One region of the Actinomadura sp. RB99 genome, then DNA from elsewhere that is predicted to be linked to it. Evidence: riboswitches for the same ligand, from Rfam matches in the RefSeq annotation. Region 1 holds a riboswitch; each other region holds the start of a gene.

Region 1 (3,653 bases):
CGCTCAGCGGGCTGTTCGAGGACTATGTCGCGGTGCTGGAGGGCGGGCCGACCCTGGACCGCGACTCGATCATGTACTCGACCGTCCAGGGCGGGCTGTCGCGGTCGTCGCGGATGAGCGCGCGGTGCGTCCGGACGCCGACGGGCGTGTGCCTCACCTGGCGGTACCACACCGGGGAGGACCGCAGCGCGCGGCGGCTGGAGCGGGTGGAGCGGCTGGCGCTGATCGGGTTCGGCGAGTGGGACCTGGTCACCGGGCAGGCGGACTGGACGCCGCAGATGCTGGCGAACTACGGGCTGGGTCCGGACGAGGTGCCGCCGGCGCCGCACGACCTGCCGAAGGTGGTCGCCGACGACGACCTGCCGCTGGTCGAGGAGGCCGTCCAGACGATGTTCTCGCGCCGGGAGCCGGTGGAGGCCGAGCACCGGGTGATCGGCAAGGACGGTACGCCGCGGCATCTGTGGGTGTTCGCCGAGCCGGTGCTGGACGACTCCGGGCTGCCGGTGTCGATCAACATCGTCTCGCAGGACATCACGCGGCGCCGCGGGGTGGAGCGGGCGCTGGCGGAGACGCGCCGGCAGATGCTCAAGCAGCAGGCGCGGACGGCCCAGGAACGCAAGGTGGCGGTGACGCTGCGCCGGGCGATCCTGCCGGACGAGGGCGAGGTCGAGCGGCTGCCGGGCTTGCGGGTGGCGATCCGGGCGCTGGCGGCGGAGAGCACGGCGCGGATCGGCGGGGACTGGTTCGCCACCCGCGCGATGCCGGACGGGCGGGCGCTGTTCGCTATCGGGGACGCGGCGGGGCACGGCCTCCCGGCGGCGGCGTCGATGGCGCGCAGCCGTAACGGGCTGCTCGGGCTGTCGTGCACCGGGGAGTCGGCGGGGCAGCTGGTGGGCTGGCTGAACGAGCTGGTCGGCAGCATGGACCCGCCGGCGACCGGCACGGCGATCGTGGGCCATTACCGGCCGGACCGGCGCGTCATGGAGTGGACGTGCGCGGGGCATCTGCCGCCGATCCTGGTGCGGGACGGGCACGCCGAGCCGCTGGAGGTCTATCGCGACCCGATGCTCGGTGCGCTGCCGGATTGGGAATACACGACGATCTCCACGGAACTGCGGCCGGGGGATCTGCTGTTCCTTTACACCGACGGCCTCGTGGAGCGCCGGGACACCGATCTCGATGAGCGGATCGATCGGCTCACCGGCATTCTGCGGGACTCCTCGTCGGGGCCGGAACTGGCGCTGGACGAGGTGCTCGCGCGGATGGAGCACGACCGGGCGGCCGACGACACCACGATGTTCGCCCTGCACGTGGAGTGATCTTCAGCAGGTCAGGCCGACCGTGAACCAGGGTGACGTAGGCCACATCGGCGGGGGAGTAGCGCGGTCCGTGTGATCTGCGCCGCGGCGCGCGGGCGGGCCGTGAAGGGCGGAAGCGTCCCGCGCCTTTTGATCATTTTACCTTTCCCGGGCCGGGGGGCGGTGGCGGGAATCCCCTATGCCGTAAGGGCTTCGGGCCGTCCGGAGAAAGATCGGGAAGGTCCGGCCGGGGGCGGTCGTTGAAGGGGGGTTGCAACGGCGTTGAGCAGGCAAAAGATCCTTTTGCGGCCGGTTTGCTTTTCTTGTGAGTGTTGGTACCTTCTTGCACGAATCAAGCAGCGCGTTCCATGCGTTGCACGCCGGCCGCTTCCATGCGCGGCCGAGGGTCGCTGAGCGGAATCCGCACGCGACGCGCGCCGCATATGCGCGCCCCCTCGAGATCAGTCGCTGAGATACATCCGAATATCCGGCACCGCGTCCCGCGGTGCGAGGCCGAGTCCGTCCAGGTCCACCCGACCGGACGGAGCCGGGGACCCAAGGTTCCAGGGGTGAATCGGCGCGTCCGTCAGGCCGCGCCGTAGGGCTCTTCCATGCCCGAATCCGTCAGCTAACCCGGTAGGCGTCATGGGAGACAAGGAGATTCCCTGCATGACCGGTCGTTTCGATCGTTTTACCAAGAACTTCGCCCCCCGACTGAGCGGGCGCCTCACCGGCGCCGCCTCCCGCGCCGCGCTCGCCCGCATGAGCCCCGAGGACCGGGCCGTGGGCGTCGCCGTGGCGGGTGTGATGGCCGGCGCGGTCGGACTGGCGATCTTCAACCCCCTGGCCGGGGGCACGGCGTCCGCCGAGACGCCCGCCCAGGCCGCCGCGCAGCACCGCGAGAGCGTGGTGTCCGAGCGCTCCGGGACCGAGCACGCGCCCCGCAAGGCGACCCGGTCCGCGTCCCGCACGGTCGCCGCGTCCACCGTGATCAAGCTGGCGAAGTCGCAGGTCGGCGAGAGCGAGAGCCGCAGCGGCTCGACCAAGTACGCGGACTGGTACGCCTCCACCCCGCACGCCGCGGTGACCGCCCGGCGCGACGGCGGCAGCGTCGGCGACTACCGGGGCGCCGAGTGGTGCGACATGTTCGTGTCGTGGCTCAGCGCGCAGACGGGCGTGAAGAACATGGGCTGGGACGCCTACACCGTCCAGCACGCCTCCTGGTTCGAGAAGGCCCACCGCTGGGGCGACACCGCCAAGCCCGGCGCGGTCGTGTTCTTCGACTGGCAGAACGGGTCCCGCGGCGGGATCGACGACATCGACCACGTCGGCCTCGTCGTCAAGGACAACGGCAACGGAACGATCACCACGATCGAGGGCAACACCGACAACGCCGTCAAGGAAAAGATCCGCGACAAGTCCGAAGTCGTCGGCTACGGATACCCCGACTACGCCAAGTCCCGATGATCCGTCCCGCAGGCGAATGATCTGATTCGTGCGGATGGAAGGCGCCCGGTCCTCGACCGGGCGCCTTTGGCGTTCCCAGGTGGTCTGCCGCGACCTGTCGGGTAATGCTAAGCATTGACAGCTTTTGATCTGAGTTGGCCCTTGACGCCTCCTTGCTGGAAAGGAACCCCTGACACGCCGGAGGAGCGGAGGGGGATGCCCATGCGGGTGCGCCCGGATGTGAGCGTGGTGGTGATCGCCTACAACGACGCCGCCCGCCTCCCGCGGGCGGTCGCCTCGTCGCTCGCGCAGTCGCTGGGCGGCGTCGAGACGGTGATCGTCGACGACGCGAGCACCGACGGCACCGGCGAGGCCGCGGACCGGCTCGCCGCGGCGCACCCCGGCCGGGTCGGGGCGGTGCACCTGCCCGTCAACTCCGGAGGCTGCGGCCGCCCGCGCAACGTCGGCGTCGAGCGGTCGGACGGCCGGTACGTGATGTTCCTCGACAGCGACGACCTGCTGGACCGGCACGCCTGCCTCAACCTGCTCTCCGCCGCGCAGGAGACCGGCGCCGACCTGGTCTCCGGGCTCTGCGACCGGGTCTTCCTGGACGTGCCGAAGGGCTCGAAGGACCGGGTCCGGCCCTGGTACCCGTGGCTCTACGAGCGCAGCGCCGTGTACGGGTCGCTGGAGGAGAACCCCGACCTGCTCTACGACACCCTGTCGACGAACAAGCTCTACCGCCGGGGGTTCCTGGAGGACGGCGCGCTGCGCTTCGTCGAACGGCTCCACTACGAGGACCTGCTGTTCAGCGCGGAGGCGTACACGGCCGCCGCGCGCATGGCCCTGATCCCGCACCGGGTCTACAACTGGCTGGTCCAGGACCGGCGGGCGAAGCCGTCGATCTCC
Region 2 (3,653 bases), on a different contig from region 1:
TCCGGGGGCGTCGTGCCCCTCGTCCTCGGCGGGGCCGTCCTGCGGTGGGCCGTCCTCCATGCGCGCGATCCTATTGAGCCTTCCGTGGAAGCGGTGCCACCGGCGCCGTGTCGCCGTCCGGGGTCACTAGGCGTAGTCGGGGTAGCCGTAGCCGACCACGGTGTCCGTCGAACGCTCCTTGACCTGGACGGAGTTCCCGGTGTTGCCCTCGACGGTCTGGATCGTCCCGTCGCCGTTGTCCTTGATGACCATCCCCACGTGCTGGATGTCGTCGGCGGACTTGCCGCCGCTCCAGGAGAAGAAGACGATCGCGCCGGGCTTGGGCGCGTCGCCCCAGCGGCCGTTGTCCTGGAACCACTGGGCGTGCGCGACGGTCCAGGCGTCGCTGCCGATCTGGTCGGTGAAGCCGAGCTTGTCGCCGATCCAGGAGATGAACATGTCGCACCACTCGGCGTCGCTGTACTCCTGCACGGACCCGCCGTCGCGGGCGACGGTCTCCTTGGCGCGCTCGGTGCCCTCGTACCAGTCGCCGAACTTGGTGTCGCCGTTGCCGTCGGGGCTCGTGCCGACCTGGGAGCGGGCGAGCTCGATGGCGGCCTCGGCGGTCGGGCGGGACTTCTTGGAACGTTCCTTCGGAGCGGCGGCCTTCGGCGCGCTCTCCGCGCTGCGACGGGGCGCCGCCTTGGCGGGCGCCTCGGCCTGGGGCGTCCGGCGCGGGGACACGTGCTTCTGCGGCGCGGGCGCGACGGCCAGGTCGGCCGCGGCGGCCGGCTTGGCGGGCTCCGGCCCGCCGAACGGCAGGACCGACGCCTGCGCGGTGGCCACGGCGGTGCCGAGGACGGCGGCGCCGATGATCACGCCGCCGGTGGTGCGCCAGGCGACGGCGCGCCCGCTCTTGCGGTGCCGGCCGCCCGCCGCCGCGTGGGCGGTCTCGCCGCCGGCGTCCGCTGCCTCGGGCAGGACCTGGGCGGTGATCACCCTGGGCGCCGGGGCGGCCCCGGCCGCGCGGCCCGCCTTCTTCGCGGGGGCCGCGTGGTGCGCGGGGGTCCTTCTGACGGGGGTGATGGGAGTCGTGTCGCTGGTGGGGCTTGCCTTGCGGTGCTTGCCTGCCACGGGGGGATCTCCTTGGCTTCCATGCCGCCTACCGGGTTAGCTGACGGGTTCGGGCGTGGAAGCCGCCCTACGGCCTGCGGGCAGGCCGATTCACCCCGAGGGGACATGGGTGGGTCCCCGGCTCCGTCACCGGCCACGCGGGCACGGGACGGACTCGGCGGTGGCGCGCCCGGGGGCGGGCACGCCGGTTCGGATGGGGGTCCTCTCGGGAGGGGGCGCTGTCGTCGCGCCCGCGGAGAGGCAGAGAAAGAGGGGGCGGGCGCGGCCGTGCGCTCAGCGGACGGCCGCGCCCGGAGAGATTGGTGCCGTTCGGCTAGGAGGCCCGTCCGGGCCCGTCATCCGGCCGCGGCGGGGCGTTCTGCTGAGGGTAGGTGGACAGTGTTCACTCCTTCTTCCAGACGCCTACCGGGTTAGCTGTCGGGTTCGGGCGTGGAAGTGGCCCTACGGCGGCTCTCACCGGTCGTGCCGGAAGAGGCGCACCGATTCACCCCGGGTACCGGAATGTCCGTCCGGAACTGCTCCGGACTCCGGTGAAGGTGGGTCCCCGGTTCCGCGCCGCACGGCGCGGATTCGGCGCTGCCGCTGCGATCCTGTGGGCGTCATGGGGCCCGTGCGCGGGACCCTTTGTCCCGCGTGCGAAAGAGCGGCGCTGATGTTGTGATGGCGGCGGCCCCTTGTCCGGGGGACCGCCCGGGCCGGAGCCCTGTGTGGTCCAGCGTGGCGCGCTCTCAGCGCCATGCACGCTGTCGGCGTGCGCACGGTGGGCCGGGCCGGCCGGGTCTCGGAGAGACCGGTGCGGCACGCTCTCCCGGTGCCGCGGGGCGACGCGTGGATCGTGCCGCCCTGGGGGACGGCGCGTGGGGCGCGCCGCCCGGTCCGCGGCCGCCGTGACGGTGTGCCGCGTGGGGCCGCGGCGTCTGGAGGGCGCCGCGTGACCAGTGCGTCTGGAGGGCGCCTGGGTGGTGACAAGGTACCAAAGCCCCAACAGAAGGCAAACCCCCCCAAAATCAACAACGGACCAGGTCAGCCCTGGTCCGTTGCCGTCGGGGGGAGCGAACGGCCCCCCGCGGGGGGCCGTTCACATGATCGTCAGGGGCGTCCCGCGCCGTAGAAGTTCGACGTGTAGTAGCCCGACAGGGAGCTGATCTTCACCACGTCGCCGGTGTGCGGGGCGTGGATGAACTTCCCGCCGCCGACGTACATGCCGACGTGCGAGAGCCCGCTGAAGAACACCAGGTCACCGGGCTGCAGGTCGCTCTGGGAGACGTGCTTGACGGCCGCCCACTGGGAGTTGGTGGTGCGGGTGATGTTGACGCCCGCGGCCTCCCAGGCCCGCATCGTCAGGCCCGAGCAGTCGTAGGAGCCCGGACCGGTCGCGCCGTAGGAGTACGGCTTGCCGAGCTGGGCGTAGGCGAAGTTGAGCGCCGTCCGGGCCGAGCCGCTGGCCGGGCCGTTGTAGGTGCCGCCCGTCCCGCCGCCGCTCGAACCGCCGCTGGAGGCGCCGCCGCCGGTCTGCTGGACCAGCTTCTTGGCCTCCCGGACCTTCTTGTCGAGGTCCTTCTTGGCCTTGGCGAGCTCGTCGTGCTTGGTCTTGACGTCGTTGTAGGCGCTCTGCGCCTGGGCCTGCTCGCGGCGCAGCCGCTGCGCGGTCGCCAGGAACTGGGTGAGCTGGGAGCTGCGCTGCTCGGAAAGCTGGGTGAAGACCGCCGCTTGGTCGAGGACGGACTGCGGGTCGCCGCTGCCGACGAAGCCGGTGACGTCCGTGGAGTCGCCGTTCTTGTAGGCGTCCGCGGCCATCTGGGCGATCGCCGAGCGCTGCTTGTCGAAGGAGGCCTGCTCTTCCGCCGACGCCTTCTTGGCGGCGGCCAGCTTCTTCTGGGCGATCTTCAGCTTCTCGGTGTTCTGGTTGTACTGCTCGACCTTCTTGTCCATCTCCTCGTTGAGCTGGTCGAGCTTCTTCTGCGCCTGCGCGTGCGTGGGCTTCGGCTTGGCGTGCGCCACCACGGGCGGGAACGCGAAGGACGCGGTCGCCGCCAAGCACGCGGTGACCGCCAGGCGGCGGGTGACCCCTATCCCCGTCGAGCCGGCTCTCCGGTCGCGCGAGCGCGCTGGTTCCCCGATGAGATCGTTGGTCACGGTCCGATTCGCCCCTCTCGTCCACTACGTCAGCGGACGACATTAGCGAGGGGCCACAACCGTCACAACTAATTCGTCACTATCTGATTGACTTCAACCCTATTTGCGCACATTCCGTGTCGGCAAGATCACGGAGCGCACGATCAAGGCGGCGAAATGGTGAGATTCTCCCAATATGTCGGAGTCTTTGCGGGTCACGACCGGCCCAGCCGCCGCAGCAGCAGCGTGGACGGGCAGGGCCGCGCGTTCGCGCGCCGCGCCGCGTCCGCCACCTCCCGGTCGGAGGAGACCACCACCACCGCCCGGCCGTCCGGTTCCGCCCGCACCAGCTCGCCGATCAGCTCGTCGGCCGTCTGCCCCGGCCGGCTGAACAGCACCCGCACCCCGCGCGGCGCGGAGATCGC
Region 3 (3,653 bases), on a different contig from region 1:
AGCAAGCCGCTGGAGCCGGCCTCCTGCAGGATCTGGACGAACTGTCTGTCGCTCGCCCGCGCCTTGAAGAACGCGTTTCGGGCGGCCTTGCGAACGTACGCCTTGGGCGCCGTGATCGTCCGCCACCGGCGGAAGGTGTCCGCGAAGGCGGTGGAGGCGGCGTCCTCGGCCTCGTCCAACCGGCCGTCCATGAGCATCACCATGCCGACGACCTTCTTGTACTGGTCCTGGAAGAACCGCTGGAAGGCCAGGAGTTCGGCCTTGCCGGCCGGTCGAGCGTCCCCCGCGACCGACGTTGATCGTTTGGTGTCAACCACCGACTGCCCTCCATCGACGAGCTCCTTCACCCCGGTCCCCTCTTCCGGTACCTAGGTCCGTGGGAGGGGCATGGTGTGAAAGACCCGGCCAAGATTTTTCCCGAAGCCGGATGACGGATGCCGCTCGCTCAGGTCCTGCGGTTGACGGCCAGGGCTACCAGGAGGGCGACGACGGCGGCGGCGAGGGTGACCCAGACCGATCCGGTGACCGAGTAGGCGCTGACGATGGCCAGCAGCGAGCTGGTGAAGACCGACTGCAGGTCTCCGGTTCGCCGATCGTCAGGCTCTGGAGGTGCCTTCTCGTTACCGGCGGTGCCGTCCACCGTCCGCGTGCCAGGGCCGACATTTCCGATCAGGGTGGCGATCGGCTCCGGCGGGCCGGTGATGGTCTCCTCGTCCGCACCCGGGATTTCCAGTGCGGGAGAGGAACTGCGTTCCGCAGCGGTCGGGGGGAACTGAGCTCCCGATGGCCTCAAGAGTATGGTCCTGTTCCGTGAGTGATGGGCGACTTCGAACATCACCTAGGGCTCACAGAAGCTCCTGACGTGAAAGTGGCAGGTCAACAGCCGGATCTCCGGGCCGATTCCGTTCGGCATCACGGTAGCGACGTGCACCGTTCCCGTCGGTCCGGCGGTGCGATCCGCTCGCTCCTGTCAGCCATCAAAGAAGCGTCCCCGTCACCGGGGCTGGGGTGACGGGGACGGGACTGCGGGAGCGGGTCAGGCGAGGCGGACGCCTCCTGCGAACGGGCGGCCGGCGATCGGGGCGATCTTGACGACGTCGCCGGTCTGCGGGGCGTGGACCATCTTGCCGTTGCCGATGTACATGCCCATGTGGTGCAGGTCGCTGTAGAAGAAGACCAGGTCACCGGGCTTGAGCTGGCTCTGGCTTACATGGGTTCCGGCGCTGTACTGGCTCCCGGTGTAGTGGCCGAGGCTGATGCCGACCTGGGCGTAGGCGTACAGGGTGAGGCCGGAGCAGTCGAAGCCCTTGATGTTGGCGCCCTGCGCGGTGCCGTAGCTCGGCCCGGACGCGGTCCCGCCGCCCCAGGAGTAGGGAACCCCGAGCTGGCTCAAGGCGGCTCTCACCGCACCCATGGCCTTGGCGGACGCGCCCCCGGACGAGACGTTGGGAGCCGGACCGGTCTTGCCGGTGCTGGTGCTCTTGCCGAGCTGGCGCTCGACCTTCTTCAGCTTCGCCTGGAGTTCCTTGCGCTTCTTGCTCGCCTCGGCAGTGAGCTGGCGGACCTGGCTCGCCCGTGCTTCGGCGGATTTGCGGGCGCGCTCGGCCGCCTGCATCGTCTGCAGAAGCTGGGTGACGCGCGAGCTGTTCTGGTTGGCGAAGTAGTTCAGCGTGGCCGATTGGTCGAGGACGGCCTGCGGGTCTCCGGATGACGCGAAGTTGACGGTCGGATCGACCGTGTCGTTCTTGTAGGCGTCGGCGGCGACCTGGGCGAGCTTGGTCTGCGCCTGGTCGAGGGCGGCTTTCTGGCGTTGGGCGCTGGCCTTGCTGACCTGGGCTGCGCGTTGTGCCTGCTTGAGGCGTTCGCGCAGGCCGTTGTACTGCTCGCTGAGCTGTTCAGCCTGGTTGGCGAGCTTCCTCTGCTGGGCGGTGAGTTCCTTGCGCGAAGGCTTGGGGGCGGCCTCGGCGGGAGCCGGAGCCACGAGCGCCAGTGTCACAGCGATCGATGCTCCCCATGCGGTGGCCTTGAAGGCACGGCGGCGGGGCATCCTGCTGTGTTCGGCAGCTCCTGGCTGCATGCAACGTCCTCTCCTTGGACGCCTACCGGGTCAGCTGACGGGTTCGGGCCGGAGTCGCCCTACCGCTCGCGCGCGAGCGGATTCACCCCATGGGATCGGGTCCCCGGTTCCCGCGGGCGGGGGGAACCGCGGGATTCGGCGCGGCCGTCGCCGCCCCCGGCGGGGGCCCGTCGCGATGGCTCCTACGGAGCGTAGGAGATAGTGGCCTCATACGCCACCTGAGTACTCAATTTGGGTTGAAGGCCTCAGTGGCCTCAGCAGATCGTGGACAGATCCGCGATCGTCGCGGCCACGACGACCAGGGGGACGGCGACGGCGGACGCGACAAAGGTGCCGGCGACCAGCCGGACGATCCGACGTGGCCTCGGCGGCTCCGCGGACTCCAGGCGAAGTACGCGTTCCGCGAGTCCCCTGGTCGTCGAGCCGGCCACACCGAGGGCTCCCGCAACTCTGGGGGCGGTTCCGAGCCTGCACAGAGCGTCGACGAGCGTCCGGTGTCCGCATGTCCGGGCCGCCGCGTCGTCCGCCGCCATCTCCAGCAGGGGCGGAAGGGACGACTTCGCGCGGCGTACCGTCGGCAGCCACGGCACAAGCGCGTGCACCAGGTCGAGCATCAGCAGCAGAGCATGGTGGTGCTGGCGGAGGTGGGCGCGCTCATGAGCCAGCACTGCGGCCAGTTCGGCGGGCGTGAGGGTCTCCTGCGCGCCCGTGCTGACGACGATGGCGCGCTGCCGTGCGGGCAGCGAATACGCCACCGGGATCGGGTGATCGAGCACGAGGACGTCGGCGTGGCGCCCGTGCTTCAGCATTTCCCAGTGCCGGCGGCGGTGCCGCAGGGCCCGTCCCAGGCGGGGGAGGCTGTGGGCCAGCCTGGAACCGCACGCCGTCAGCAGGACCAGGCTCGCGCCGGCGGCCATGGTGATCGCCGGCGCTCGGTGATGCGGAAGGCAGTTGCGCAGCCACTCCAGCAGCCCGTGGCCTGGCGCCGGCGGGGACAGCAGCGCCACCGCGATGATCCCGACCTCGGCGATGAGGGTCCCTGCGAGTGCGGCGACCCAGCAGACGATCGCGGTGCCCGGGTTCGTGGTCGGATGCCGGAGCCGGTCGAGCGCGGGCCCGGCCAGGCAGCCCAGCAGGACCGCCGAGGCGATCAGACACGCGACCAGGTAGATCACGCCGTCATTCCTCGTCGCCGCCGGACGTCCGCCTGCGGAGGGCTTCCAACAGGTGCTGGGCGTCCTCCGGCGGGACGCTCTCGGCGAACCGGGCGAGGATTTCGCCGTGGTCAGAGGACTCGGTGAGGGCGTCGAGCATCAACGCGACCGCGTATTCCTCCCGCCCCTGGGTGGGGGAGTAGCGGAATGCCAGACCGTCCTGGGTGCGCCGCAGCAGGCCCTTCTGTGCCAGCCGCTCGGCAACCGTCTGCACGGTGTTGTACGCAAGCGCCTTGTCGGCGCTCTCGTTCAGCTTCGCCAGAAGCTCGCGAACGCGCAACGGGCCAGGTGCCGCCCAGAGCACGTCCATGATGGAATGCTCGAGTGATCCTCCCAATCCGGCCACCCGGTCACCTCCGCCC
Region 4 (3,653 bases), on a different contig from region 1:
CTGCGTCGTCGTCAGCTGGTTCCCGGCCGGACGGGCCTGGACGACGCCGATGCCCAAGAAGCGCTTGCCGAACGTCCGGCCCCACATGGACAGCTGTACGGCCTCGTAGATGAACGGCAGGACGGACAGGACGGCGAACAGCGTGAAGATGATCGGCCAGTTCCAGATGCCGCCGTCGTCCTCCGTCTTGCTCCCGGGCTTCCCCAGCCCGAACGCGCCGACCGTGATGGGGAGGACGAGCGCGAAGCCGAAGGCCGCCACGAGCGTGTTGTCGATGAGGCGGGCCCCCGCGCGCCGCAGGATCGGCGCCAGCGGCATATCGCCGCCCGAGGAACCGCCGTACTGGTCGTAGGACGGCTCATAGGACTCGTACGAGGGCTGCCCCCACTGGTCCTGCTGGGGTTCCTGCCACTGCTGTTGCGACGGCTGCTGCTGTTGCCATTGCTGTTGCTGCTGCCACTGTTGCTGTTGGGGCTGTTGCGGCTGCTGTGACTGCCACTGCTGTGCGGGCGGCTGAGCCTGGCCTTGCCGCTCGGGCTGCTGCCATTGCGGGGGACCCTGGTAGGGGGGCGGCGGGCCGTACGAGCCCGGCCCCTGCGACGACCCGTAGGGCTGGCCGCGGTTGGGGGAATCGCTCATGTGGGGTCAGTCCTCCAGGCGAAGCAACATCCGTGTGTTGCCCAACGTATTGGGCTTGACCCTGTCGAGGTCCAAGAACTCTGCCACGCCTTCGTCGTAGGAGCGGAGGAGTTCCTCGTACACCTCGGGCGCCACCGGAGTACCCAGGATCTGCTGAAAGCCGTGTCGTGCGAAGAACTCCACTTCGAAGGTAAGACAGAAAACCCGCCGGACGCCGAGTTCCCGTGCCGTCTCCAGGAGCTTGGAGACGATGCGGTGCCCGAGCCCGCGGCCGCCGTACCCCTTGTCCACCGCGACCGAGCGGACCTCCGCCAGGTCCTCCCACATCACGTGCAGCGCCCCGCAGGCGACGATGGGCCCGGACTCCCCCGGCCCGGCGCCCTGGACGTCCTCGGCGACCCAGAACTCCTGGACGTCCTCATAGAGCTTCACCGTCGATTTCTTGAGCAGGCGACGGCCCGATCCCGCGTACAGATCGACCAGCCTGCGAATCCCCTGAACGTCGGCGGTGCGCGCACGCCTGATGACGACTTCCACAAACAGGCGAGATTACCGAACTCGCCGCCCGTCCCCGGCCACCGGCGGCCACCCGGCACCGGTCCGGCGCTGCTCCGGGACGTGGCCGAGGGGCACTCCGGGACGTGGCCGAGGGGGCTCCGGGTCTGGCCGGGGGTGGCCCGGGGCTTGACAGGTGCCGGGCCGCGGGCGCCGCGGCGGGCCGGAGCGGTGCCGTCCGCAACCGCCGCTTACCCCCCGTACCGTCCGCCACGACCTGCGAATTCGCATGTTCTGGTTGGCATCCAATGGCGCTTCCGTTAGTGTCCCGCTCTGACACCGGCCTTCCGCGAGGCGGAGGCCGGACCGCCGAGTCCACGGGCCGCAACCAGCGCCCCGAGGAGCCGGGGACCCACTTTCGGAGCGTTCGGGGGAGCACCCTGAGCCGATGCCGTCTGGGGTGAATCCGCAGCCGCGTGGAGGGATGCGCGCGCCCAGCGGACGGGCTGCTCCGGCCCGAACCCGTCAGCTAACTCGGTAGGCGGACGAGGAGAGGAGATTTGGTGCGGACGGCTCGTTTCCGTGTCCGGGCGCTCACGATCGCCGGCGCGCTCGTCGCCCTTTCCATCACGCCCCACGTGGTGGTCCCGCATTCGCTCTCGATGGCGCACGCCGACCCCGACCCGTCGGCCAAGGAGCTCAAGGACCAGGCGTTCAAGCTGGCGGACCAGCTGGAGAAGCTCACCGAGCAGTACAACGGCCTGAAGGTGAAGCTGGAGCAGTCGCAGCAGGCGGCCAAGGTCGCCGCCGGCAACGCCGAGCGCCAGCAGAAGTCCCTGGAGGGCCTGCGCGAGAAGGTCGGGAGCCTGGCCGCCACGAGCTACATGCAGGGCGGCACCGACCCCACGGTCTCGTTCATCTCCGCCCAGGACCCGCAGGTCGTCCTCGACCGCGCCGCCACCCTCAACTACTTCGCCACCCAGGACAGCACGCAGGTCCTCGGCCTCATGCAGGCGATGCAGTCCGCCCAGCGCGCGCGCAAGTCCGCCGAGGAGCGCGCCCAGCAGGTCACGCAGCTGAAGGCGCAGCTCACCGCGCAGAAGAAGAAGGTCACCACCGCCTACGAGAAGGTCCGCGGCAAGGCCGTCAAGAAGGACCCGTCCCTGCTGGCGAAGCTGCCCGTCATCGGCGAGGGCAAGGCCGCGGAGGCGCTGCGGTACGCGATGAGCAAGCTCGGCAGCCCCTATGTCTGGGGCGCCGCGGGGCCGACCACGTTCGACTGCTCGGGGCTGACGATGTGGGCCTACAAGCAGGTCGGCATCAACCTGCCGCACTACACCGGCAGCCAGTGGAACGCCGGGACCCACGTCTCGGAGAGCCAGATGCAGCCGGGCGACCTGATCTTCTTCTACTCCGACCTGCACCACATGGGGATGTACGTGGGCGGCGGCAAGATGATCCACGCCCCGCACACCGGCGACGTCGTCCGCATCGCGTCCCTGGCCGGTCGGCCGATCGCCGGCGTGGTCCGCGTCGCCTGAGCGCTCGGCAGACGCCCGCACGACAGACGCCCCTAGAGACGCGTCGGCAGCAGAGCCGATGGCCGCAGAACACGCGGCAGCGGCGGGTGCCGGCTGGAGAGCCGGCACCAGACAGCCCGGTGCAAGGTGATGTGAACTGCGTCCGCGGCGGCGCTGCGCTCTTGCAGGGACCTACCTGCCGGGCGTAGGGCGCCGCCGCTGCGGGGTCGGACGAGTTCGTATCGCTGGACTTGCTTCCGGTCGGGCTGGTTTCCGGGTGATGACGCCCGCCGTCCCCTGACGGGCGTCGTCGGGTCGCGCTAGATGAGCTGCCTTCTGGCCGCCCACACCACGGCCTCGATAGGGGTGTTGACCTCCAGCCGGTCGCAGATGTTCCGCAACCTGCGGCGCAAGGTCCGTGCGCTCAGTTCCAGCTTGCGCGCCGCCACATCAGCGGTGACACCGCTGGCGATCTGGGCGAGCAACCTGATCTCCTCGTCGCTCAGCCCGAAATCGAGTGTGGCTGTTTCCACTCCGTCCTCCCTCGTCCGTGGTTGATGACCGCGGGGATGCAGCCGTCCGCTGCACAGGCACGGGTTGGGCCCTCGAACTGCATGCGTTGGGTTGCCGGGTCCGGAGCCTTCCGGACTCAGATCATCGGGTCGGGTTCCTTTTCCGTCTCGCGAGCTTGGCCGGAGGTGGCCGATGGGCCGATTGCGGGGTCGTGCGGGGGAACTCCGGGTGACGATTCACTCGTTGGCCACGTGTCAGGGTCGGGTCTGGGTCGTCGGTTCCGAACCCGCTCCCTCCTCGTTGGACTCACCGGATCTCGCCGCGGACGAAGATCGTGAATCGTTTCAAGCTACGCTTCGGCTCGGAACGCTAGGCGGCCGGATCCGGCCCGTCAAGCGCTGATTACGTGCTGTCTGTGCCCGAATGGTCGCAATACGTGACCGGGTTTTCGGGGATTGACAGGGGAAAGCCCAGCTACCTGGGAAA

Evidence for each region. A riboswitch is a leader RNA that binds a small molecule or an ion and turns the genes downstream of it on or off. The one in region 1 is predicted to bind cyclic di-AMP.
Region 2: another riboswitch for cyclic di-AMP. It lies ahead of amrb99_RS42445 (CHAP domain-containing protein); the one in region 1 lies ahead of amrb99_RS21140 (CHAP domain-containing protein).
Region 3: another riboswitch for cyclic di-AMP. It lies ahead of amrb99_RS07620 (NlpC/P60 family protein); the one in region 1 lies ahead of amrb99_RS21140 (CHAP domain-containing protein).
Region 4: another riboswitch for cyclic di-AMP. It lies ahead of amrb99_RS23205 (NlpC/P60 family protein); the one in region 1 lies ahead of amrb99_RS21140 (CHAP domain-containing protein).

The regions. Positions count from the first base shown of each region.
Region 1 covers NZ_JABMCA010000022.1:115,931-119,583, reverse strand. Annotated here, with positions in the region: gene amrb99_RS21145 (SpoIIE family protein phosphatase) at 1-1,319, shown strand, start outside; cyclic di-AMP (ydaO/yuaA leader) riboswitch at 1,800-1,957, shown strand; gene amrb99_RS21140 (CHAP domain-containing protein) at 1,968-2,765, shown strand; gene amrb99_RS21135 (CDP-glycerol glycerophosphotransferase family protein) at 2,961-3,653, shown strand, end outside.
Region 2 covers NZ_JABMCA010000084.1:117-3,769, forward strand. Annotated here, with positions in the region: gene amrb99_RS42445 (CHAP domain-containing protein) at 127-1,113, opposite strand; cyclic di-AMP (ydaO/yuaA leader) riboswitch at 1,124-1,283, opposite strand; cyclic di-AMP (ydaO/yuaA leader) riboswitch at 1,498-1,699, opposite strand; gene amrb99_RS42450 (C40 family peptidase) at 2,203-3,249, opposite strand; gene amrb99_RS42455 (NYN domain-containing protein) at 3,444-3,653, opposite strand, start outside.
Region 3 covers NZ_JABMCA010000005.1:253,134-256,786, forward strand. Annotated here, with positions in the region: gene amrb99_RS07610 (RNA polymerase sigma factor) at 1-347, opposite strand, end outside; gene amrb99_RS07615 (hypothetical protein) at 446-838, opposite strand; gene amrb99_RS07620 (NlpC/P60 family protein) at 1,037-1,996, opposite strand; cyclic di-AMP (ydaO/yuaA leader) riboswitch at 2,081-2,228, opposite strand; gene amrb99_RS07625 (M56 family metallopeptidase) at 2,332-3,252, opposite strand; gene amrb99_RS07630 (BlaI/MecI/CopY family transcriptional regulator) at 3,257-3,637, opposite strand.
Region 4 covers NZ_JABMCA010000026.1:61,996-65,648, forward strand. Annotated here, with positions in the region: gene amrb99_RS23195 (RDD family protein) at 1-639, opposite strand, end outside; gene amrb99_RS23200 (amino-acid N-acetyltransferase) at 646-1,182, opposite strand; cyclic di-AMP (ydaO/yuaA leader) riboswitch at 1,505-1,694, shown strand; gene amrb99_RS23205 (NlpC/P60 family protein) at 1,698-2,675, shown strand; gene amrb99_RS23210 (LuxR C-terminal-related transcriptional regulator) at 2,975-3,187, opposite strand.